3 regions of the Tepidamorphus sp. 3E244 genome follow, and region 2 is predicted to be linked to each of the others. Evidence: riboswitches for the same ligand, from Rfam matches in the RefSeq annotation. Region 2 holds a riboswitch; each other region holds the start of a gene.

Region 1 (7,317 bases), on a different contig from region 2:
GCCGAACGCGCGTCCACGGCCGTGAATGACTGGGGGCTGGAAAAGCTGACGATCGGCTACGACATGCCGCTCGACGTCGCCCGCTCATGGGGCCTCTACATCTCGTCAACGCGCGGCACGACGTCGGCGAAGATCGAAGAGCCGCACCTCTTTTCCGAGCCGGGCCTGTTTCTCGTCAAGCCGGACAACACGGTCTTCTTCGTCTCGGTGCAGTCGATGCCGTTCGCTCGCCCGCACCTGTCCGATGTGCTGAGCGCGGTCGATTTCGTGCTGGCAAAGGACTACCCCGCGCGCGGCGAAATCGCCGATCTGAAGACAGCCGAAGCCGCTTGAAAACAGAAGACATACCGGGCGGCGCGAACCGCCCGGCAAGTCTCGTTCGTCAGCGCAGCGTCACTGCGTAGTCGCTGACCGGGACCGTTTCCTTGATCAGCCCCTGTTCCTTCATGAACTCACCGAACCGCTCGTAGCGGCCAACGTCCAGCGCGAAAGGTCGCTTGGCAAAGCGCGGCATGGTGTCGACCCACGCGCGCTGGTTCAGCGCGTTGTCGAGGTCGGGATGCGCGGCCTTGAACAACTCCCAACCCTCGTCGGGGTGGTTGGTCATCCAGATCGTCGCCTTTTCGATGGCCCGCATGAAGCGCAGCAGCTTCTCGTCGCCGGTCCGGTCCTTGTGGGCGACAAAGATCAGCTCGTCATAGACCGGCACGCCGTGCTCTTCCGGGTAGAAGGCAAGGCCTGTCTTTCCCTCGATATCCAGCTGAGTCAGCTCGAAGTTGCGGAACGCGCCGATCACCACATCGACCTTGCCCGCGATCAGCGCAGGCGACAGGGCGAAGTTGACGTTGACGAGCTTCACGTCGTCGAGCGTCAGGTTTTCCTGCGACAGCATCATCTTCAGCAGCGCATCCTCGAAGCCGCCGACAGAGAAACCGATGGTCTTGCCTTTCAGGTCGGCGAGGGTCTTCACCTCGCCGCCTTCGAGCGCGACCAGCGTGTTGAGCGGCGTCTCGACGATTGTGCCGATGCGCACCAGCGGCAGCCCCTCGCCGATCTGCTGGTGCAGGCTAGGCTGGTAGGAGATCGCGATGTCGCCCTGCCCGGCTGCGACGAGGCGCGGCGGTGCGGATGGGTCCGCCGGCGGCACGATCTCGACGTCGAGGTTTTCATCCGCGAAGTAGCCCTTCTCCTGCGCGACGATCACCGGCGCATGGTCGGGGTTCACGAACCAGTCGAGCAGCAGGGTCAGCTTGTCGGCGGCCTGTGCCGGTGCGGCGATGGCCAGTGCGATGGTGACGAGGGCCAGCGAGAGCAATCGCTTCATGGCGCGTATCTCCTTGTCGGTCTTGAAGAGTTCATGCCGGCAGTTCGTCCACCCAGTGAACGAGCCGGCGCGTGGAAAATTCCACGATCAGCCGCAGCGCGAGCGCGGCGACCGCGAGGAACAGGAGGCAGGCGAAGACGAGCGCGGTCTGCACCCGTGCATTGGCCTGCAGCATGACGAAACCCAACCCTGCCGAGGCCCCGACCCATTCGCCGACAACGGCGCCGATGGGCGCGATGGCCGCCGCGACCCGCAGGCCGGAGGCGAGCGCTGGCAGTGCCGCAGGCACCCGCAGCACCAGCGTCGTGGCGACGTTCGACGCGCCATACAGGCGGGCGAGATCGAGCAGGTGCGGCTCCGTGCGGCGCAACCCGTCATAGAAGGCGGAGGCGACGGGGAAATAGATGATGAGCGTCGCCATCGCGATCTTGGAAGCCAGCCCGAAGCCGAGCCAGATGACGAGCAGCGGCGCGATGGCAAAGACGGGAAGCGCCTGGCTCGCCACCAGCAGCGGCAGCACCAGGTGCCGCGCCGGTCGGAACAGGGTGACGGTGAGTGCAGTCGCGACACCCAGCACGGTGCCGACGATCAGCCCGAGCACCATCTCAAGAAACGTGATGCCGGCGTGATGGGCGAGGTAGCCCCACTGCGCGGCAATGGCCTGAAACACCGCTTGCGGGCCGGGGAAGATGAAGGCCGGTGGCGCAAACGTCGCGTGGGCCACCCACCAGACGACGAGCAACCCGGCAACCCACAGCGCGCCGCGCAGGACAGCTCCACCGATGTCGTTGACCGTGTCGCGCAAGGCGTTTCGTCACTCCGGTTGTGAGACCGGGTGCGCGCACGAATGAGAATTGGAAAAGCGGACCTTCGCCGCAACCAGTTCCCGTCCCTACGCCGGCATCACCCGGGTCAGGTTCGAAGGGTTCGGCGGTGCCGCCATCTCAGTCCCGCGGCACCAAGGCCTGAGGACACCCCTAGGAACGAATTTTGTGGTCCGGCTCCGCGTTTTGCTTACCGCGCGGAACCGGGTGGGAAGAATCGTCTACTGCGACTGGTTCTGTCCCCATTCCGCGAAGGCCTCGCGGAAAACCTGTTCGCCTTCCGGCCCCTTGGCCATCGTCACGATGGCGCGCTGGCCGTTGGCATAAACCATCGGCACGTCGAGGAACGGATGCTGAGACATCGCCTGGATGTTGCGCGGCGTGTCCTGGTCGCCCGCCAGAAGCGCCATCAGGAAGATGCCGTCATCGACGCGCACGACCTCGCCCGCCAGCGGCCCGCCACGCGCCTTCGGCGTCGTCTTGGTCAGCAGGCCCGGCACGTTGTTGATGCCACCACCGCCGAAGCCCGGCGGGATCGAGAAGACGAAATCGATCGTGTGGGTGGCCGGGAAGGCCGGATCGGTGTTCTTGCGGATCATCACGCTGAGCGCGAAGTCGCGGGAGGGAACGCGTACGCGCCCCTCGATGACCGGAATGCCGTTCTCGCGGTTCAGCGTCCAAGTGACCGAGCCCGGAACTTCAGCCGGGGTCGCCTGCGCGGTCTCGCCTTCTTCCACGAGCAGCGCCTCGATCACTGCCTCGCCGGGCGGCGCCGCGGGCGGTTCGGGCGCGGGCTCAGCCGGCTGGTCCGGCGCGGCCGGCGCATCCTGGCCGGCATTCTCGCCGTCGCCGGGAAGACGGGCCTCGACCTTCTCGTCGTCGGCACCTTCCTGCTGGATCAGGGCGAGCAGCGGAGCTGCCGCATCCATGATCGCGTCACGCTTCCAGTAACCGACACCGGCAATGCAGCCGACGATGAACAGCGCGATCAGCCAGCCCCACGGGCGGCTGCGCGTCTCAAGCTCGTAGGCGCCGGGATCGGGCCAGTCGTCAAAATGCTGGTCGTCCTCGGGGCCTTCAGGGACACCCGGAGGCGGGGCGAAGCCGTCATCGTCCATCTCGACGGACGGCGCGTTGGAATAACCCGGCGAAACCGGCTGGTTTGGAAGCTGCGCCGGATCGACCTGTACCGCGGGCGCATCGGGATCGGGCTGCGCCCTCTGGTTTGGCGGCGGCGGCGTGGGAGAGGCGGCCGGCTGCAGGAACTGGTCAGGGCGCTGTCGCTGCGGCGACACGTAACCCGGCGAACCGGGAATGGAGGGACGCGGCGTCGAACCAGGCTGCGCGGGCGGCGCAATGGCCGCCGGTTGTGCCGGCGGGGCGACGGCAGGACGTTCCGGCGGTGCCGCCAACGCAGGCCCCTTCGCCGCCTCTTCCGCCTCGATGGTGCGAACGGCAGCACGCAGGTTTTCCCGCATCTTCGCGATGTGCTCGGCATCCGCTGGCGGATCCGACTTCTGCAGCTGTGCGACGAGCGCTGTTTCGGCACGCGCGTACAGCTGGCGGCGCGCGGCAACCGTGTTCTCTGGCAGGTTGCCGATGGCTCGGCGCAGGACGGAATTGAAGTCGGTCATGTCGAATACACTGATCTACGCTTTTGGGCGGCTGGTGTGCGTCGCCGCCGGGTTGGTCATTAACCTAATCGCGGAATGGGTCATGAACAAGGATGGTGTCCTCGCGCTCCGGGCTGGTCGAAAGCATCGCAACGGGTGCCCCGATCAGTTCCTCGATGCGGCGGACATACTTGACTGCCTGCGCCGGCAGGTCGGCCCATGAACGCGCACCTGCCGTGCTGCCGCTCCAGCCTTCGAGCGTCTCGTAGACCGGCGTGACGCGCGCCTGCGCGCCTTGCGAGGCGGGGAAGTAGTCGATGCTACGTCCGTCGAGTTCATAGCCGATGCAGACTTTCAACTCATCGAAGCCGTCGAGAACGTCGAGCTTGGTCAGCGCGATGCCGGTCACGCCGGAGGTGATCATCGCCTGGCGAACCATCACCGCATCGAACCAGCCGCAGCGGCGCTGGCGGCCCGTGACGGTTCCGAATTCGCGGCCGCGCTCGCCCAGACGCGCACCGACCTCGTCCTTGAGTTCGGTCGGGAACGGCCCCTCGCCGACGCGTGTCGTATAGGCCTTGGTGATGCCGAGAACATAGTCGACGCCGCCCGGGCCAAGGCCCGATCCGGCAGCGGCCTGGCCGGCAACCGTGTTGGAGGAGGTCACGAAGGGATAGGTGCCGTGGTCGATGTCGAGCATCGCGCCTTGCGCACCCTCGAACAGGATGCGCTTGCCCTCGCGGCGCATGTCGTCCAGCAGCTTCCACACCCGGTCGACATAAGGGAGCAGGCGCCCGGCAACGGATTCCAGTTCCTCAAACAGCGCATCCGGCGCGATCTCCGGCTCGCCGAAACCGCGGCGCAGCGCGTTGTGGTGCGCCAGCATGCGGTCGATCTTCGCCGGCAGCGACTTGAGGTTCACGAGATCCATCACGCGGATCGCGCGACGGCCGACCTTGTCCTCGTAGGCCGGGCCGATGCCGCGACGCGTGGTGCCGATGCGCGCGCCTTCGCTGGCGGCGTTCTCGCGCATGCCGTCGAGGTCGCGGTGGACCGACAGGATCAGGCAGGCATTGTCGGCGATGCGAAGATTGTCGTGGGACAGTTCGACCCCCTGCCCGCGCAGGCGCTCGATTTCCTCGGCCAGCGCGTGCGGGTCGATGACGACGCCGTTGCCGATGACCGACAGCTTGCCCGAGCGCACCACGCCGGAGGGCAGCAGCGACAGCTTGTAGACCTTGCCATCGACGACGAGCGTATGGCCCGCGTTGTGACCGCCCTGGAAGCGCACAACGACATCCGCGCGTTCCGAAAGCCAGTCGACGATCTTGCCCTTGCCCTCGTCGCCCCACTGGGAGCCGACGACCACGACATTAGCCATGCGTAATCCAACCCTTCACGTGTTCCGCCCGTCTCATTTCACCGCGCGACAGTGTGCGCAAGGGGCCTGCCCCTGTCATGCAATCTCGCTGATTACGGTGAAGGCGGCGGACATTACCAACAAAGTTTCGCAAAATCGACAGCCAGAAGCACGCATGGCTGCCACCGTCGCGACAGGCTTTACACGAGCCCCGCCGAACCGCTAGCGCTTGCCTCCCGGCGTGGTGTCACGCCGGCGAACAGAAAAGCTCGATCGACCCATGGCAAGCCCGGCCGAACCCGCAACGCGCGCGGGCGTTTTCTCCCACCCTTACCTGCTCCTGACGCTGACCGCGCTGTTCTGGGGCGGCAACGCCGTGGCGGGCAAGCTGGCAGCGGGATCGATTCCCCCACTGACGCTGACCGCCGTACGCTGGGCCGGTGCGGCAATACTGATTTTCCTGCTGGCACGCCCGCATCTCGCCAAGGCCATGCCGGTGCTTCGCCAGCGCTGGCGATTCCTTTTCCTGGCAGGCGCGATCGGTTTCACCCTGTTCAACTCGGCTCTCTACGGCGCGCTGCACTACACTTCGGCGATCAATGTCAGCATCGAGCAGGCCGCGATGCCGATGATGATCATCCTCATCTCGTTCATCGTCTTTCGCGAACCGATCACCTTGGTTCAGGGTGTTGGCGTCATCGTCTCCATCGTCGGCGTGCTGCTCACCGCGACGCATGGCGACCTCGGCATGCTCGTACGCATGGAACTGAACCTCGGCGACGCCATCATGCTGCTCGCTGTTGTCGCCTATAGTGGGTACTCGGTTGCCCTGCGCAAGAAGCCCGACCTGCCCTGGCAGGTGCTGATGTTCGCGCTGGCCCTGTCTGCCGCGATCAGCGCGCTGCCGGGCCTTGCCTACGACCTTGCCTCAGGCCGCTACCCCACGCCCTCGCCGGTCACCTTCGGCGTGCTGGCCTACGTGGTGCTGTTTCCCTCGCTTCTGGCGCAAATATTCTACATGCGCTCGATCCAGATGATCGGTGCGAACCGCGCAGGCGCCTTCTTCAACCTCGTCCCCGTCTTCGGCGCGGCGCTCGCTGTGATCGTGCTGGGCGAAAGCGTCGAGATCTATCAGGCTATAGGGCTGGTGCTCGTCATTGGCGGCATCGCACTGGCCGAACGCTCCGCCCATAATGCTGCCGCGCGCGCGCCGGGCGGCGAGTGAACCGGTCGATCAGCGTCAGAAATTGACGCGGTCTGCGCCCTTTAGTTGCAGGATGTCGCGCGCCTCCGCCGGCGTCGCGACCTCAAGGCCCAGTTCCTCGATGATCCGGCGCACCTTGGACACCTGCTCGGCGTTCGACTTCGCCAGTTGCTTTGGCCCGATCCACAGCGAATCTTCCAGCCCGACGCGTACGTGGCCGCCCATCGACGCGGCGATGGCCGCGATCTTCATCTGGTTGCGGCCCGCCCCGAGCACCGACCACTTGTAGTCGTCGCCGAACAGCCGGTCTGCCGTGCGCTTCATGTGCGCAATGTCTTCCGGGTGCCCGCCGATCCCGCCGAGAATGCCGAACACGCTCTGAACGAAGAACGGCGGCTTCACCAGCCCCCGGTCGACGAAGTGCGCCAGCGTGTAGAGATGGCCGATATCGTAGCACTCGATCTCGAAGCGCGTGCCGTTCTGCGCGCAGGTCGTCAGGATCATCTCGATATCGGCGAAGGTGTTCTTGAAGATGCGGTCACGGGATCCTGCAAGGTAGTCGTGCTCCCAGTCATGCTTGAGATCGTTGAACCGGTCGAGCATCGGGTAGAGGCCGAAATTCATCGAACCCATGTTGAGCGAGGCAACTTCCGGCTTGAACCGCGCCACCGGCTCCAGCCTCTCCTGCACGGTCATGGTCGCCGCACCGCCTGTGGTGATGTTCACCACGCAATCGCAGCGCTGCTTGATGACTTTCAGGAACGGCTCGAAGCGCTCCGGCGACTGGTCGGGCGCGCCGGTCTGCGGATCGCGCGCATGCAGGTGAACGACGGCGGCGCCCGCCTCCACCGCACCAATGGCCGCTTCCGCGATCTCGTCCGCCGTCACCGGCAGGTGCGGCGACATGGACGGCGTGTGGATCGAGCCGGTCACCGCGCAGGTGACGATGACCTTGTTCTTGAGTGCCATGCCGTCTTCCTCTCGTGTTGTTC
Region 2 (7,317 bases):
GGGGGCGCGAAGCGGACGTTGACCACAAGGTAGTCAAGCGGCGGCTTTGGGCCGATAGCGTGCGTTGCCCAAAGTGCGGCTGGGCCCCGGAAGTAACATCAATTGCTGACAATGTGCTGACACGCTAGTGTGACAAGCAAGATTGTTGGCTCTAACTCATTGAAATCATTGGTGCCGGCTGCAGGAGTCGAACCCGCGACCCCCTGATTACAAATCAGGTGCTCTACCAACTGAGCTAAGCCGGCATCTGCCGCGCGTGTAGCCGCAGCCATCATGGCGGTCAAGCGGTTAAGGGGTTCGGTGCACTTGGAAGCCTTAACCCTGTCGCGGATACGCAGCGGCATTCCGGCGCAAATTGACGTAAAGTGATGCGGCAATCCAGATGAAAACGTGCCGGGTGTTTGCCGGTGCCAGAGAGGCCGCGTATCCATGTCCTTCGTTTCAAAGATCTTCTCAGCCAAATTTCTGCGCATGGCGGTGATGACGTTCGCCGTCTGCGTGTTCGCCGGGTATTCCGCACCGGCAGATGCCCACAAGCGCCACCGCACGGCCTATGTCGTGGGAACGCATTTCCCGTTCGTGTCGGGTTACCGCTACCACCCGTCGGGCTACTGGTACGTGGCGCGCCGCGCCGACTGCCGCTACGACGCGCGCTACTACAGCCACCGCCGCGGCGTGGGCTATGTCTATGTCGGGCCGAACCACGGCTACTACCGCCATCACCGCGTGCGCAATCACTACGCGCACCACCCGCGCCACAGCTACGGCTATGTCTATCACTACGAGCCGCGCAACCGGGGTATCTTCACCGCCCATGGCGGGTTTCGCTGGCACCACTAGGCGCTGAAAGCGAATGGAAGAAATTCAAATGGCGGGCCTGCAAAGGCCCGCCATTTTTCATTGTGCGACCGTGCGCGGTCAGTCCTTGGCGGGGTTCGGCGCGCCGGACTTTTCCAATGGCATGTAGAGGTCGCCGCCCTCGCGGAACTTCTCCGCCATGGCCGCCATGCCTTCCTTCTGCGCCTCGGCGCGGATGTCGTGGGAAATCCGCATCGAGCAGAACTTCGGGCCGCACATGGAGCAGAAGTGCGCCACCTTGTGCGCTTCCTTGGGCAAGGTCTCGTCGTGCATGGAGCGCGCGGTTTCCGGGTCCAGCGAGAGGTTGAACTGGTCCTCCCAGCGGAACTCGAAGCGGGCGCGTGACAGGGCATCGTCGCGGATTTGCGCGGCCGGGTGCCCCTTGGCGAGATCGGCCGCGTGGGCGGCGATCTTGTAGGTGATGACGCCGACCTTCACGTCGTCACGGTCGGGCAGGCCGAGGTGCTCCTTGGGCGTGACGTAGCAGAGCATGGCGGTGCCGAACCAACCGATCATGGCCGCACCGATGCCCGACGTGATGTGGTCGTAGCCGGGTGCGATGTCGGTGGTGAGCGGTCCAAGCGTGTAGAACGGAGCCTCGCCACAGGTCTCCAGCTGCTTGTCCATGTTGGCCTTGATCTTGTGCATCGGCACGTGGCCGGGGCCCTCGATCATCACCTGGCAATCCTTCTTCCAGGCGATCTGCGTCAACTCACCGAGGGTTTCCAGTTCCGCGAACTGAGCCGCGTCATTGGCATCCGCGATGGAGCCGGGTCGCAACCCGTCGCCGAGAGAGAACGACACGTCATAGGCGCGGCAGATGTCGCAGATCTCTTCAAAGTGCTCGTAGAGAAAGCTCTCGCGGTGGTGGTGCAGGCACCACTTGGCCATGATCGAGCCGCCGCGCGACACGATGCCGGTGACACGGTCGACGGTGAGCGGGATGTAGTGCAGGCGTACGCCGGCATGGATGGTGAAGTAGTCCACGCCCTGTTCTGCCTGCTCGATGAGCGTGTCGCGGTAGACCTCCCACGACAGGTCCTCGGCGATGCCGTTGACCTTTTCCAGCGCCTGGTAGAGCGGCACCGTGCCGATGGGGACGGGCGAGTTTCGGATGATCCATTCACGGATGTTGTGGATGTTGCGCCCTGTCGACAGGTCCATGACCGTGTCGGCGCCCCAGCGGATCGCCCACACCATCTTCTCCACTTCCTCCGCCATGGAGGAGGTGACGGCCGAGTTGCCGATATTGGCGTTGATCTTCACCAGGAAGTTCCGGCCGATCGCCATCGGCTCGCTTTCCGGGTGATTGATGTTGGAGGGGATGATCGCGCGGCCGCTGGCGATTTCCTGGCGCACGAATTCCGGCGTCACGAAATCGGGGATGGACGCGCCGAAATCCTCGCCGTCACGCTCGATCTTCTCGCGCAGCTTTTCGCGGCCGAGATTCTCGCGGATGGCGACGAACTCCATCTCCGGCGTGATGATGCCGGCGCGCGCATAGGCCATCTGGGTCACGGCCTTGCCGTTGCGTGCCTTCAGCGGGCTATGGCGGACGGGGAATTCCGGCGTCAGCTTGTCAGCAGAGACCGAGCCGTTGTCCTCAGGGCGCACGCTTCGGCCTTCATAGGCCTCGACGTCGCCGCGCGCGGTGACCCAGTTCCCGCGGACGCGCGGCAGACCTGAATTGATGTCGGTTGTCGCGTCCGGGTCGGTATAGGGGCCGGAGGAATCGTACACCGTGACCGGCGGCTCGCCAGCGGTCGGGTGAACGGCGATCTCGCGCATCGGCACGCGAATATCGGGATGGAAGATGCCGGTGTGGTGGATCTTGCGCGAGGCGGGCAGGGGGCCGGTGGTGACCTCAACCTTTTTCGCGGTCGAACCGTCGATGGGCTTTTCGAACGTCATGTCGGATGCTCCGTGCAACAGCAGTGGAGATCCAGTCGCTTCGGGAATGAAGTGGGGCTGCCCGGCCTGAACGGGCCTTTGAACTTGCCGATATCGGTAGCGCGGGCATGAGCACCGTCCCTCCGCCAGTGTGAACTGGATCAGGTTCGTCGGGTCACCGCGCTGCATGGCCGTATCCGGCCTGCCCAGCGATATCTCAGCCCCTTGTCGGGACCCCCCGGGTGAAGATGCGAGGTTGCCGCCGTGCATTCGCCAAGTCAATTGCCCTTGAAGAGGCCGAAACGCTTATTTTCCACGCGGCGGGGTCGGAACCGTCATATCGGCGGGAGTCGTTCGGAACTTTTGGCCGAAAGGCGACGTTTCCCCACCAGTTGTTACAGGAGGAGCAGGCATGAAAACCCGCCATCAGATTACCGCCCTCGTCGCCATGCAGATCGCACCGGTCATCTTCGGCCTCGGCATCATCGCCGTTCTGATGATCCCGGCGCTGAATGCCAATGCGATGTACCTGATCCCGCTCGCGGTTGCCGCGAGCTTCCTCATCTCACCGCTGATCGCCTACCGGATTGCACCGGAACTGCGCACCGCGCGGCTTTACGAGGATTCCCCGCGCCGCGCGGCGTAAAGCGCCAGCGCTGCCGCGTTCGAGACGTTCAGGCTCTTGATCGCACCCGGCATGTCGAGACGCGCGAGCACAGTGCAATGTTCGCGCGTTCTCTGTCTCAGGCCTTTGCCTTCTGCCCCCAGCACCAGCGCATAGGGCGAGGCGCCCGTCACCGTTTCCAGGTCCGTTTCGCCCTCGCTATCCAGCCCGATGAGGCGCACGCCGTTCTCGGCGAGGCGCGCCATGGCGTCGGCGAGATTGCGCTCGCGGATGAAGGGCACGTATTCCAGCGCGCCGGATGCGGATTTCGCCAGAACCGCACTTTCAACGGGTGAATGCCGCGCGGTCGTGACGATTGCATCAACCGCGAAAGCAGCTGCGGACCGCAGGATCGCGCCGACATTGTGCGGGTCGGTGATCTGGTCCAGCACGAGAAGCCGTGCAGCTTTCGTCTTCGGGCCGAAGAGGAAATCGTCCAGCGCCATATCCGGGATCGGCGCGCAATCCAGCCGCACGCCCTGGTGGACCGTGTCCTTTCCGAAATGCCGGTCAAGTTCGCGCGGATGGGTCTCGATGACCTCCAAGCCGGCCGGAACCGCATCGCCGAGCTTGCGCAGCGCATTCGCCGATGCGTGCAGCTCGAAGAGCTTGCGCTGCGGGTTGCCGAGGGCGGCTTCCACCGTGTGCAAACCGTAGAGAGATAACCGCTCGGGCGGGGCGGGTGGCGCGTTGCCGCCGCCAGGCTTTCGATGTCCACCGGGGGCGCCCTTTCGGGCGTTTCGCTTGTGATCTGGTCTGTTCATGCCGCCTGATAGCGCAGCCGAAGACGCGGCGCCACGTCAAGATTGGCATCTGCGTGACTTTGGCGGGCTTTGCAGCGGGAAATGCGGTTGACACCCGGACCATTCATTTTCATAAAGCGCGCTCGCTGCGCCGCCGGATCATTTCCGGCGTTTGTTTGCGAACTCCGTGGAGGGGTGCCCGAGTGGCTAAAGGGGACGGGCTGTAAACCCGTTGGCTATGCCTACGTTGGTTCGAATCCAACCCCCTCCACCATCATTTCCTTGCATCTAGCCGCCGCGCCAGCCCTAGATGCGGGATATCCTCTTCACGCTGTCGCGGTCTTCGGCCGCCTCGCTCCAGAGAGGGCGCGCCAAGGGCGCGGCGCCCGGTCGGGCTTGCGAACACCCGAGTGTTCGAGGGAGCGCAAGATTTGCCGAGACGCACGCCGAAATGAATTTTGCGGCTGGCAGTGTGGGGCAGGTGATTATATCTTGCCGACGATCAACGACGTTCAAGCGGGTATAGCTCAGGGGTAGAGCAACAGCCTTCCAAGCTGAAGACGCGGGTTCGATTCCCGCTACCCGCTCCAATCGTTGTCTCGTGGCGAGTTCCACGAGACAAATGGTGGTTGGGTCGCACCAACCCGCGCTTTGCACTACGGTGACGTTCTCGCCATGACTCTTGGCAGTCTCGCAGCCGGCTGAGTCAATTTTCGACAAATCGAGTGCAGCAGGCCCCATGTCGGCGGGGCGTGTGCGATTGCGCGTGGTCACGTCAACTTTTTTCTTGCGTCTTTCGCCCATATCTCTTAACGCGCGGGGCGCGACAAGGGCGGCGGATGAACTGCCGCGCATCAACGAGACCATTTGGAGCCCCGACTCATGGGTAAGGCGAAATTCGAGCGGAACAAGCCGCACGTGAACGTTGGCACGATTGGCCACGTTGACCATGGCAAGACGACGCTGACGGCTGCGATCACGAAGTTTTTCGGCGAGTTCAAGGCGTACGACCAGATTGACGCGGCGCCGGAAGAGAAGGCACGCGGCATCACGATCTCCACGGCGCACGTGGAGTACGAGACCGAGAACCGCCACTACGCCCACGTCGACTGCCCCGGCCACGCGGACTACGTGAAGAACATGATCACGGGTGCCGCCCAGATGGACGGCGCGATCCTGGTCGTGTCTTCCGCCGACGGCCCGATGCCGCAGACGCGCGAGCACATCCTGCTTGCCCGCCAGGTCGGCGTGCCGGCGATCGTGGTGTTCATGAACAAGGTCGACCAGGTCGATGACGAGGAGCTTCTGGAGCTCGTCGAGCTGGAGATCCGCGAGCTTCTGTCCTCGTACGACTTCCCGGGCGACGACATTCCGATCGTCAAGGGCTCGGCGCTGGTTGCGCTGGACGACGGCGACAAGAAGATCGGCGAAGACGCGATCCGCGAGCTGATGGCGCAGGTCGATGCCTACATCCCGACGCCGGAGCGTCCGATCGACCAGCCGTTCCTGATGCCGATCGAAGACGTGTTCTCGATCTCGGGTCGTGGCACGGTCGTCACGGGTCGCGTGGAGCGCGGTGTCGTGAAGGTCGGTGAGGAAATCGAGATCGTCGGCATCAAGGACACGGTGAAGACGACCTGCACGGGTGTGGAGATGTTCCGCAAGCTGCTCGACCAGGGCGAAGCGGGCGACAACATCGGCGCGCTGCTGCGCGGTGTGGAACGCGAGAACGTCGAGCGCGGCCAGGTGCTGTGCAAGCCGGGTTCGGTGACGCCGCACACGAAGTTCAAGGCGGAAGCCTACATCCTGACGAAGGAAGAGGGTGGCCGTCACACGCCGTTCTTCACCAACTACCGTCCGCAGTTCTACTTCCGCACGACGGACGTGACGGGCGTGGTGACGCTACCGGAAGGCACCGAGATGGTGATGCCGGGCGACAACATCGCCATGGATGTGGAGCTGATCGTTCCGATCGCGATGGAAGAGAAGCTGCGCTTCGCCATCCGTGAAGGCGGCCGCACCGTCGGCGCCGGCGTCGTCTCGAAAATCATCGAGTAGCACGCGACGGCTGTCGGGTGGTGCCGAGCATCAGCCGGCATCAGATATCAGAAGCGGGCTTCGGCCCGCTTCTTTTGTTTCGGCAAGGCCATCGCAGCCAAGGGAGGGTGACGTGATCAGCGCAGCGCACTGAAACCGTGTTTCAACGAAAGCGACGAGGATCACCATGTCACGACTAGGTACGTCACGACCCTTTCCGGATGCGCGTGCGCGCCATCCCATCACGCTGCCCAACGGCGACGTTCACCCCAACACCGTCTTTCTCGCCAATGTCATCGACCATCCCAATGTCGAGTTCGGCGACTACACCTATTATTCCGACTTCGAGACGGTCGACGACCATGCCGCCCGCATCGCGCCTTACCTTTATCCCGGTTCGCCGGAGAAACTGCGGATCGGTCGGTTCTGCCAGATCGCCCATGGGGTGCGCTTTATAACCGCGTCCGCCAATCACCCGATGCGCGGCCTTTCGGCCTTTCCGTTCCGCGTGTTCAATCCCGACACCATGACGGCCTACGTGGACGAGGTGGCAGGTTACGGCGACACGGTAATCGGGAACGACGTCTGGCTTGGATACGAGGCAACCGTGCTGCCGGGTGTCACCATTGGCGATGGGGCGATCGTCGGCGCGAAGGCAGTCGTCAGCCGCGACGTGCCGCCTTACTCAATCGTTGCGGGCGACCCGGCGCGCGTGGTGCGGACGCGGTTTGACGACGAAACGATTGCGCGACTGCTCGCCGTGCGGTGGTGGTACTGGGACATAGCGCGCATCGAGGCGGCGCTTCCTGCCATCGAGGCGGGCGATATCGATGCGCTGGAGCGCGCCTGAAGGACTTTGATCCGGGTTGGCAAACAATCGGATGCCACAGGCACTTGAAGCGCGCGGCAAGAGAGATTAGAGAACAGCGCTCCGGCTCGCCGGACTGGCGGCAACGCCATGCAGGGGTATAGCTCAGTTGGTAGAGCGGCGGTCTCCAAAACCGCAGGTCGCGGGTTCGAACCCTGCTGCCCCTGCCATTCTCGTCCCACCGAAAATCTTCGATCTTCTCAGCCCGTCACACCGAAATGGCGGGTGATGCGGGCGACGGCGTCGTCGGTCTCGCT
Region 3 (7,317 bases), on a different contig from region 2:
AGAGTTCGTGGAAGTGGTGGACGGGGCCGTGGCCCTTGCCCACGTCGAGTTGACCCGAGGCCGACAGCGCTCCGAAAAGGTAGAGCTTGGCCGCCGACACCGCGTCGTTCAGCGCGTCGCCGTGGGCGAGCCGCGCCGCGATGGCCGAGGACAGGGTGCATCCCGTGCCATGCGTGTTCTGCGTGTCGATGCGTGGAGAGGAGAAGCGCTCGTGGCCGCCCTCGTAGACGAGGATGTCGATGGCATCGCCGTCGAGATGCCCGCCCTTGATGAGCACGGCATTGGCACCAGCCGCGCGCAACGCCTCGCCCTGCGCGATCATGTCCTCGATCGTGTGGCCGACGTCTGTTTCCGCCAGAACCGCAGCTTCATGCAGGTTCGGGGTCACGACATCGGCGAGCGGCATCAGCACCTCGCGGATGACGTTGACCGCTTCGGGCTTCAGCAGCGGATCGCCACTGGTGGCGACCATCACCGGGTCGAGCACGATGTTCGACGTGCCGTGGCGTTTCAGCCCGTCGGCGACCGCGCGGATGGTATCGGGATCGCTGAGCATCCCGATCTTCGTGGCCGACACCGCGAGGTCGGAATAGACCGCGTCGATCTGCTGCGTCACGAAGTCCGGCGGCACGTCCATCACGCCGGTGACGCCCTTCGTGTTCTGCGCCGTCAGTGCTGCGATGACCGACGCACCGTAGACGCCAAGCGCAGAGAACGTTTTCAGGTCGGCCTGGATGCCCGCACCCCCGCTGGAATCGGATCCGGCGATTGTTACCGCGATTGGGATCATGCGCCCCTCCCCGCCAGTGCCTCGTCCACCCGCAGCCGCAAGGCCGCTGCCGCATCCTGCGGGTCGTTGGCGCTGATGACGGCGGAGACCACGCAGATGCCGTCCGCACCGGCGGCGACAACCTCGCCCGCCCGCTCCAGCGTAATGCCGGCAATGGCGCAGATCGCGCCGGGGAACCCGCGCGCGCGCAGTGCCTCGGTCATCTCCAGCAGGCCATCGAGGCCGACGGGCGCATCCGGGTTGTCCTTGGACGAGGTCTCGAACACACCGCCAATCGCGCAGTAGTCGATCACGTCGAGCGGCGCGGACTTCACATGGTCCAGGTTCTTGATCGTCAGCCCGATGATCGCGTCGGGGCCGAGCAGACGGCGCGCGTCTGCCGGGTGCATGTCGTCCTGCCCGAGGTGGACACCGTCGGCACCCGACGCCAGCGCCACGTCGACCCGGTCGTTGATGACGAAATCGGCCCGCCCGTCGAGCGTCGCGACGATATCGCGCGCTGAATCGATCATCGCACGGGTATCGCCATCCTTGTCGCGGAGCTGGATCAGCGTTGCGCCGCCATCAGCAGCCTGCGCCGCGAGTTCGGCAAGACTGCCCGCGTGCGGAACGGCCGGATCAACCAGAACGTAAAGCCGCGTATCGACGCGCGGACGATCATCATGAAGTTGTGGCGATGCGCTCATCGCGTGTCAGACCTCTCGGTTGGATGCGTTCAGGAAAAGCGGGCGTGGCGCGCGAGATCGGCGGGCGACAGGGAATAGACCGCATCGACCAGCCGCCATGCGAAACTGCCTGGCCCCTCCGCGCCCTGGTTCGCGTGCTCGGCGGCAACGCCCAGCAGCGCGGCAGCAGCACCAGCCGCGACGAACGGGTCATGCGTCACCGCAAGGAAAGCCGCGGTGAGCGCGGAACCCGCGCAGCCCGTCCCGGTCACCTGCCCAAGCAGCGGATTTCCGTTGTTGAGGTGGCGATGGCGGCTGCCATTGGTCAGGTAGTCCTTGCGGCCGGTGACGAGCAGCACGGTCATCAGGTCGAGGGCCAGCTTGTCGGCCATCTCTGTGGAATAGCCCTCGGCCTCAGCCAGCGCGGTCGCCTCGGCGCGGTTGCAGCGAAGCACCCACGGCTCGCGCTTGAGGATTTCGCGCGTGAACCGCATGCGCGAGGAGGATACGTCCACGAACACGGGGTCCAGCACCCACGGCGTGCCTTCTTCCCCAACGACGTCGAGCGCGCCGGGGATGGCGCTGCGGCGATCCTCGTCCAGCGTGCCGAGATTGACGAGCAGCGCGTCGCATCGCGCGGCGAAGTCCGGCACTTCGACCGGCGACACAGTCATGGACGGCACCGCGCCCGCCGCGATCAGGATGTTCGCGGTGATCGGCTGCGCGACCGTGTTGGTGATGACATGGATTCGCGGCTGCCGTTCGCGCAGGTTGGCCAGCGCATCGGCAGCGGCTGCGGCGATGTCCTCGGGCCGGCTGGCGTTTTCGCCGCTCATGCCCGGCTTCCCGCCGAAATGCACACCGCATGGCGGTGCGTGATGCCCGTAAATGATTTCATCGTTCCCTCCGCCGGCACAATCCGGATCAGGTTCAATGGGTTGGCGATCCGCCTCTCAGTCGCGACTCGTTTGCGCGACACCCCAACGACTGACTATGCACGCAAACCTATGGAGCCACCGCGCCCGTTGCAAGGCTTGCGGCTTGTGCATCCCGGGTGGCATGTGAAAAAGTCCTGATCCTTCAAGCCACCGGAGCCGTTTGCCGATGACGCCGTTCTACATGCTGATCAAGTGCCATCTGGGCAAGGCCTACGAGGTCGCCAACGCCATTGCCGACCGCGAGATCGCCTCGGAAATCTATTCCATCGCGGGCGATCATGACCTGTTGGTGAAGTTCTACGTCGAGGCCGACACCGATATCGGCCATTTCGTCAACGAGAACGTCCACACGGTCGACGGCATTCGCGATACCAAGACGATCCCCACCTTCAAGGCGTTCTGAGGCGCGCGAAAGGACCTGCCCGGTCAGGCCAGCGGAACGCCGCCTGCCTTGCGCTGGCGTGCGCGTTCCAGCCCCAGTTGGCGCTCTCGGTAGATCACGAACAGGCCCGACAGCACGATGATCGACGCGCCCACCAGCATGATCGGCTGCGGTACGTCGTCGAACAGCATGTAGCCCAGCACCATCGCCCAGATCAGCGTCGTGTAGTCGAACGGCGCGATCAGCGATGTCGGCGCGTGGCGGTAGCTTTCGGTCAGGAAGATCTGCGCAACACCGCCGATGAAGCCGATGGTCACCAGTTTCGCGACCATCATCGCGTCGGGAAGCACCCAGCCGAAGGGCAGCGAGGCCAACCCGAACACGGTGCCGCTGACGGAAAAGTAGAAGGTGATCGACATGGTGGATTCGTGCTTGGTCAGCGCGCGGATCTGGATCATGGCAAGCGCCGTGCAGCAGGCAGCCGCCAGCGCCACCATCGCGCCAAGCGATGCGTCATCGCCCCGGTCGATTTCCGACAAGAGGTGTGGCGACAGCACGATGAGCACGCCGACAAAGCCTACGACCACCGCACTCGACCGGTAGATACCGACACGCTCGCCCAGCAGCAGTGGCGCGAGCAGGACCGTGACCAGCGGCGCGGCATAGCCGAGCGTGATGGCATCCGGCAGCGGCAGCAGCGACAGGGCGTAGAACGACAACCCCATGGCGCAGCAGCCGATGAAGCCACGCTGAAAATGCCCCAGCTTGTTGGTCGTCTTGAGGGCGTCTGCAATGCCGCGCAGGAGCGGCGAGCGCGAGCCGTCAGCCCGGGTTTCGTGGGAGACGCGCCAGCAGATGTAGATGAGAATGGGGAGGATGGCGAAGAAGCTTCGCCCGAACACGATCTCGCCGGTCGGAAGCTCGGTTCCGATCGACTTGATCAGCGCCGACATGCCGGTGAACAGCAGTGCAGACGCGACCTTGAGTGAGACGCCGAGAGCGGGGTTCACGAAAACGACTTTCCGGAAGCGAGGTGATCCTCACTCCCGGAAAGCACAGATTTGGGGGCGGGACAATCCCGCCAGCTGCATGGCAGATCAGTTGGCCGTGCCGCCTTCACCACCAGCCGAACCACCGGCAGAGCCGCCGTCACCGGCGGGGGCAGACACGTCAGGCACCTGAAGGTCGACGTTGACGGAATCGCCACCATTGAAGAAGCCACCGGAGTACAGGAAAGCCGCGCCGGCCAGAACTGCGATCAGGATACCGGCAATAAGCCAGGTAGCACTAGCACCACCGTTCTCATGCACGACAACACGTTCATCTCTCGGTTCCATCTTGTGTCCTTTCATTTTTGCGGACCATTGCGATGGACAATCAATGCGCTCGCACGCGATAAGTTTCATATGCGCAGCCGGTCTGGTTAACCGGCATGCATGCATCACGACTGGGTGTTGGCTGGCTTGAACCTTTCCGTGGCAGCGATTTGCGGGCTGATCGGTGGTGCTGCGACACTCGCGGCAACGCCCTTCCTTATCCGTCATCTCACCGCCCACGGTATCCTTGATGTGCCCGGCCCGAGGTCCAACCACGTGGCGCCCGTGCCGCGTGGCGGCGGGCTTGCCATCGTCGGCCCCTTGGCGCTGGTCTGGCTCGGCCTAAACGTCCATTTGCCAGTCCCGGCCTTCATGTGGATCGTCCTGTCGGGCGTCGTGATGCTGACCGCGATCTCCTGGCTCGACGACCGGCATCCGCAACCGGTTGTCCTGCGTCTGCTGGCGCAGGCGCTGGCGGTGGCGCTTCCGCTGCTGCTGTTGCCCTCGTCCATGCGACTTGCGCCCGATCTTTTTCCGATGACCCTGGAACGCCTGTTGCTCGCGCTTGCCTGGGTCTGGTTCATCAATGTCGTGAACTTCATGGACGGGCTGGACGGGCTTGCAACGGGCCAGGTTGCCACCGCGAGCGTCGCAGTGGCCGCCATCGCCATCGCGTTTCCAGCCCTTGCCTATCCCGGCTATGCGACAGCCATCGCCGTGGCGCTCGCGGCCTCCGCGCTGGCCTTCCTGCCCTTCAACTGGCCGCCCGCGCGGGTGTTCCTCGGAGATTCCGGGTCGGTGCCGCTGGGCTACGTCACCGGCTTCCTCCTGTTGATGCTGGCACTGGCAGGCGCACCGCTGGCCGCGCTGATCCTGCCAACATATTTCATCGCCGATGCAACAGGCACGCTCGTGCACCGGCTGCTGAAAGGCGAGCGGATCACCGAGGCGCATTCCACGCACCTCTATCAGCGTGCGCGCCGGGCCGGAAAGTCCCACACGTGGGTGGCCACTCGCGTATTGGTTGCGAATATACTTTTGGCCGTCAGCGCGTTTTTCGCCGTCACCAGTCCGTTGACCGCAACGGTTTGTGCGTTGTTTGTACTGGGAACAATTGGCTTGTCTTTGGCCGCCGCGGCACGTAGAAATCGGCCAACAGAGGCTTAACGCTACGTAAGTACTTGCGCGTTAAAGCCGGATATATCTAGATAATCCGGTACGGACAATGGATGTCGACGCGTTGCAGAACACCAACCCAAAGTTGCATCTTCGTCGCATTCTTGTCGCCGAGCCTAGCTCCTGGGACCGTCGGCAGCTTTCCTCCATGATGCGGTCCTTCGGGGCCACCGAAATCCAGAATGTCGGCGACGGGTTCGAGGCGCTTGAGACGCTCGACCATTCCGGCGCGGACATCGCCCTCATCGGCGAAAACCTGCCGGGCCTGACCGGCCGCGAACTGGTGAAGGCCATCCGTCAGCACCAGCGGCCGGACGTGTGCCGCATGCCGATCATCTTCATCGTCAATCACGTCTGCCGCCGCGACATGCAGGAGATCGCCCGGCTCGGCGTGCACGAGGTGGTGTGCAAGCCGTTCTCAACGCGAACGCTGATGGACCGAGTGAACTGGGCGCTGACGATCCCGCGTCCCTTCATCAATATCGACGGATATTTCGGGCCGGAACCACGCAGCACATTCTGGAAACACGCGGTCAAGCCACGGCAGGACAAGAAGTTGAAGTCGCTCTCGATCAAGACCGGCGAGGCACGCGGCGGCAAGCAGCAAAAGCCGGGCAAGCGGGAAACGCCTGCAAAGCAGGCCGAAGACAACGACATCGTCGAGCTTTGAGCCAGCTCGACTGTGCCCTCAGAATAGCGGCTCGTCGTAGATCGTCTCGCCGTTCTTCACCAGACCCTTGATCGCGCTCTGCCCGTCTTCGGTCACGGCGACGATCACCGATAGATCTCCGTCGCGCACGAGGTTTTCGAGGTCCTTGCCCTGCCCTTCGGGCACGAAATAGGACTCGATGCCATAGCGCAGCAACACGCGGTCGCGGTCGCTCCAGTTCGACACCGACGTCACCTTCGCCTTCAGCACATGCGCTCCGGCCTCGACGGTGCCGGGGAACGTCCTGTCGATGGCTGCAATGCGCCAAGCGGCGTCGCTTGCGCCCTCCCCCGGCACAATGGTCACGAACACCGCGTCCTTGCGCGCAAGATCGCCGGCACCAGGGACAGCATCCGTCTCGACGCTCGATATCTCGTAGTTCAGCACGACGTAGTCGCCGCGAAACGGGTCGCGCGGGTCGCGTGGTTCGGTCTTGAGGACGATTTCCGCACCCGAAGCGAGGATCGCGTTGCGCTGGTAGATCATCGCGGCAGGCACCGCGAGTTGCACCAGCCCGACCAGGATGCCCCCGGCGATGAGCGCGCGCGCCGGGAGTGCCTTGCGCCATGCCCTCATGCCGCGTCCTCCGTGCGGGGCGCGCGGCGCAGTTTCACGCCAAGCCAGGCCAGCGCGATGACGATCAGCCCGGCGGTGAAGAAGAACAGCGAGGTGTGCACCAGCGTACCGACCGTCTCGAAATAGATGCCGACAACCTCGATGGAGAAGCCGAGATAGGCCACCCAGATCGCCATGCCGCGCCCATGTTCGCGCCCGATCGCCAGCACCGCCAATGACAGCGCCAGCGCCAGCACACACATCACGATAAACGAACCGGGATCGGGGTTTTCGAGGAATTGCAGATTGAACAACCCGGCGAATGCGACCGCGTACCCATACATCAGCGCCAGCGGTGCATTGTCGTCGATGACGGTTTCTCCGCGCGGGCGGGCAAGCATGATCGCCGCTCCGAGTGCTGCGACCACCGCACCGATGATCGTGGTCTGGTAGGGGATGAAGGACCGGTCGAGGATCAGCGGCACGGTCACGACCCAGACCGTCATCGCCAGCGCCAGCAGGTGGCGCGCCCCGGTGAATCGGATCCACCACGCCAGCACAGCCATGCCGAGGCAGATCAGCGGGAAGAGCCAGTGAACGGTGTCCCGGTCTGCGGTGATACCGCCGGACCAGAGGCAGAACACGGCGAAGGCGAAGACCCAGACGGCAGAAGCCCTGTAAACGAGGCAGCACAGGGTGCATCCCAGCGCCCAGGCCAGCACGGCGTCCGTGGGATTGCCATCAAGGTGATACATCTGCGCGACCAGCATGATGCTGGCCCCGTAG

The links. Region 2 has a riboswitch for thiamine pyrophosphate ahead of thiC (phosphomethylpyrimidine synthase ThiC). Riboswitches for the same ligand answer to the same signal wherever they lie in the genome.
Region 1: it holds a riboswitch for thiamine pyrophosphate, as region 2 does, so the genes downstream of both, ACKTEK_RS12005 (ABC transporter permease) here and thiC (phosphomethylpyrimidine synthase ThiC) in region 2, are expected to answer to the same signal.
Region 3: it holds a riboswitch for thiamine pyrophosphate, as region 2 does, so the genes downstream of both, ACKTEK_RS09915 (hydroxyethylthiazole kinase) here and thiC (phosphomethylpyrimidine synthase ThiC) in region 2, are expected to answer to the same signal.

The regions. Positions count from the first base shown of each region.
Region 1 covers NZ_JBJXCY010000002.1:658,398-665,714, forward strand. Annotated here, with positions in the region: gene ACKTEK_RS11995 (peroxiredoxin-like family protein) at 1-333, shown strand, start outside; gene ACKTEK_RS12000 (ABC transporter substrate-binding protein) at 383-1,324, opposite strand; gene ACKTEK_RS12005 (ABC transporter permease) at 1,356-2,129, opposite strand; TPP riboswitch at 2,196-2,313, opposite strand; gene ACKTEK_RS12010 (hypothetical protein) at 2,370-3,782, opposite strand; gene ACKTEK_RS12015 (adenylosuccinate synthase) at 3,847-5,142, opposite strand; gene ACKTEK_RS12020 (DMT family transporter) at 5,402-6,346, shown strand; gene ACKTEK_RS12025 (3-keto-5-aminohexanoate cleavage protein) at 6,362-7,294, opposite strand.
Region 2 covers NZ_JBJXCY010000001.1:1,822,454-1,829,770, reverse strand. Annotated here, with positions in the region: tRNA gene ACKTEK_RS08765 (tRNA-Thr) at 170-245, opposite strand; gene ACKTEK_RS08760 (hypothetical protein) at 430-840, shown strand; gene thiC (phosphomethylpyrimidine synthase ThiC) at 919-2,769, opposite strand; TPP riboswitch at 2,869-2,999, opposite strand; gene ACKTEK_RS08750 (hypothetical protein) at 3,161-3,394, shown strand; gene rlmB (23S rRNA (guanosine(2251)-2'-O)-methyltransferase RlmB) at 3,364-4,176, opposite strand; tRNA gene ACKTEK_RS08740 (tRNA-Tyr) at 4,345-4,429, shown strand; tRNA gene ACKTEK_RS08735 (tRNA-Gly) at 4,672-4,745, shown strand; gene tuf (elongation factor Tu) at 5,038-6,213, shown strand; gene ACKTEK_RS08725 (CatB-related O-acetyltransferase) at 6,380-7,042, shown strand; tRNA gene ACKTEK_RS08720 (tRNA-Trp) at 7,155-7,230, shown strand; gene ACKTEK_RS08715 (glycosyl transferase family 90) at 7,261-7,317, opposite strand, start outside.
Region 3 covers NZ_JBJXCY010000002.1:227,878-235,194, forward strand. Annotated here, with positions in the region: gene thiD (bifunctional hydroxymethylpyrimidine kinase/phosphomethylpyrimidine kinase) at 1-790, opposite strand, end outside; gene thiE (thiamine phosphate synthase) at 787-1,476, opposite strand; gene ACKTEK_RS09915 (hydroxyethylthiazole kinase) at 1,506-2,291, opposite strand; TPP riboswitch at 2,340-2,448, opposite strand; gene ACKTEK_RS09920 (Lrp/AsnC ligand binding domain-containing protein) at 2,560-2,796, shown strand; gene ACKTEK_RS09925 (DMT family transporter) at 2,820-3,785, opposite strand; gene ACKTEK_RS09930 (hypothetical protein) at 3,873-4,112, opposite strand; gene ACKTEK_RS09935 (glycosyl transferase) at 4,212-5,258, shown strand; gene ACKTEK_RS09940 (response regulator) at 5,317-5,937, shown strand; gene ACKTEK_RS09945 (GDYXXLXY domain-containing protein) at 5,956-6,552, opposite strand; gene ACKTEK_RS09950 (DUF2157 domain-containing protein) at 6,549-7,317, opposite strand, start outside.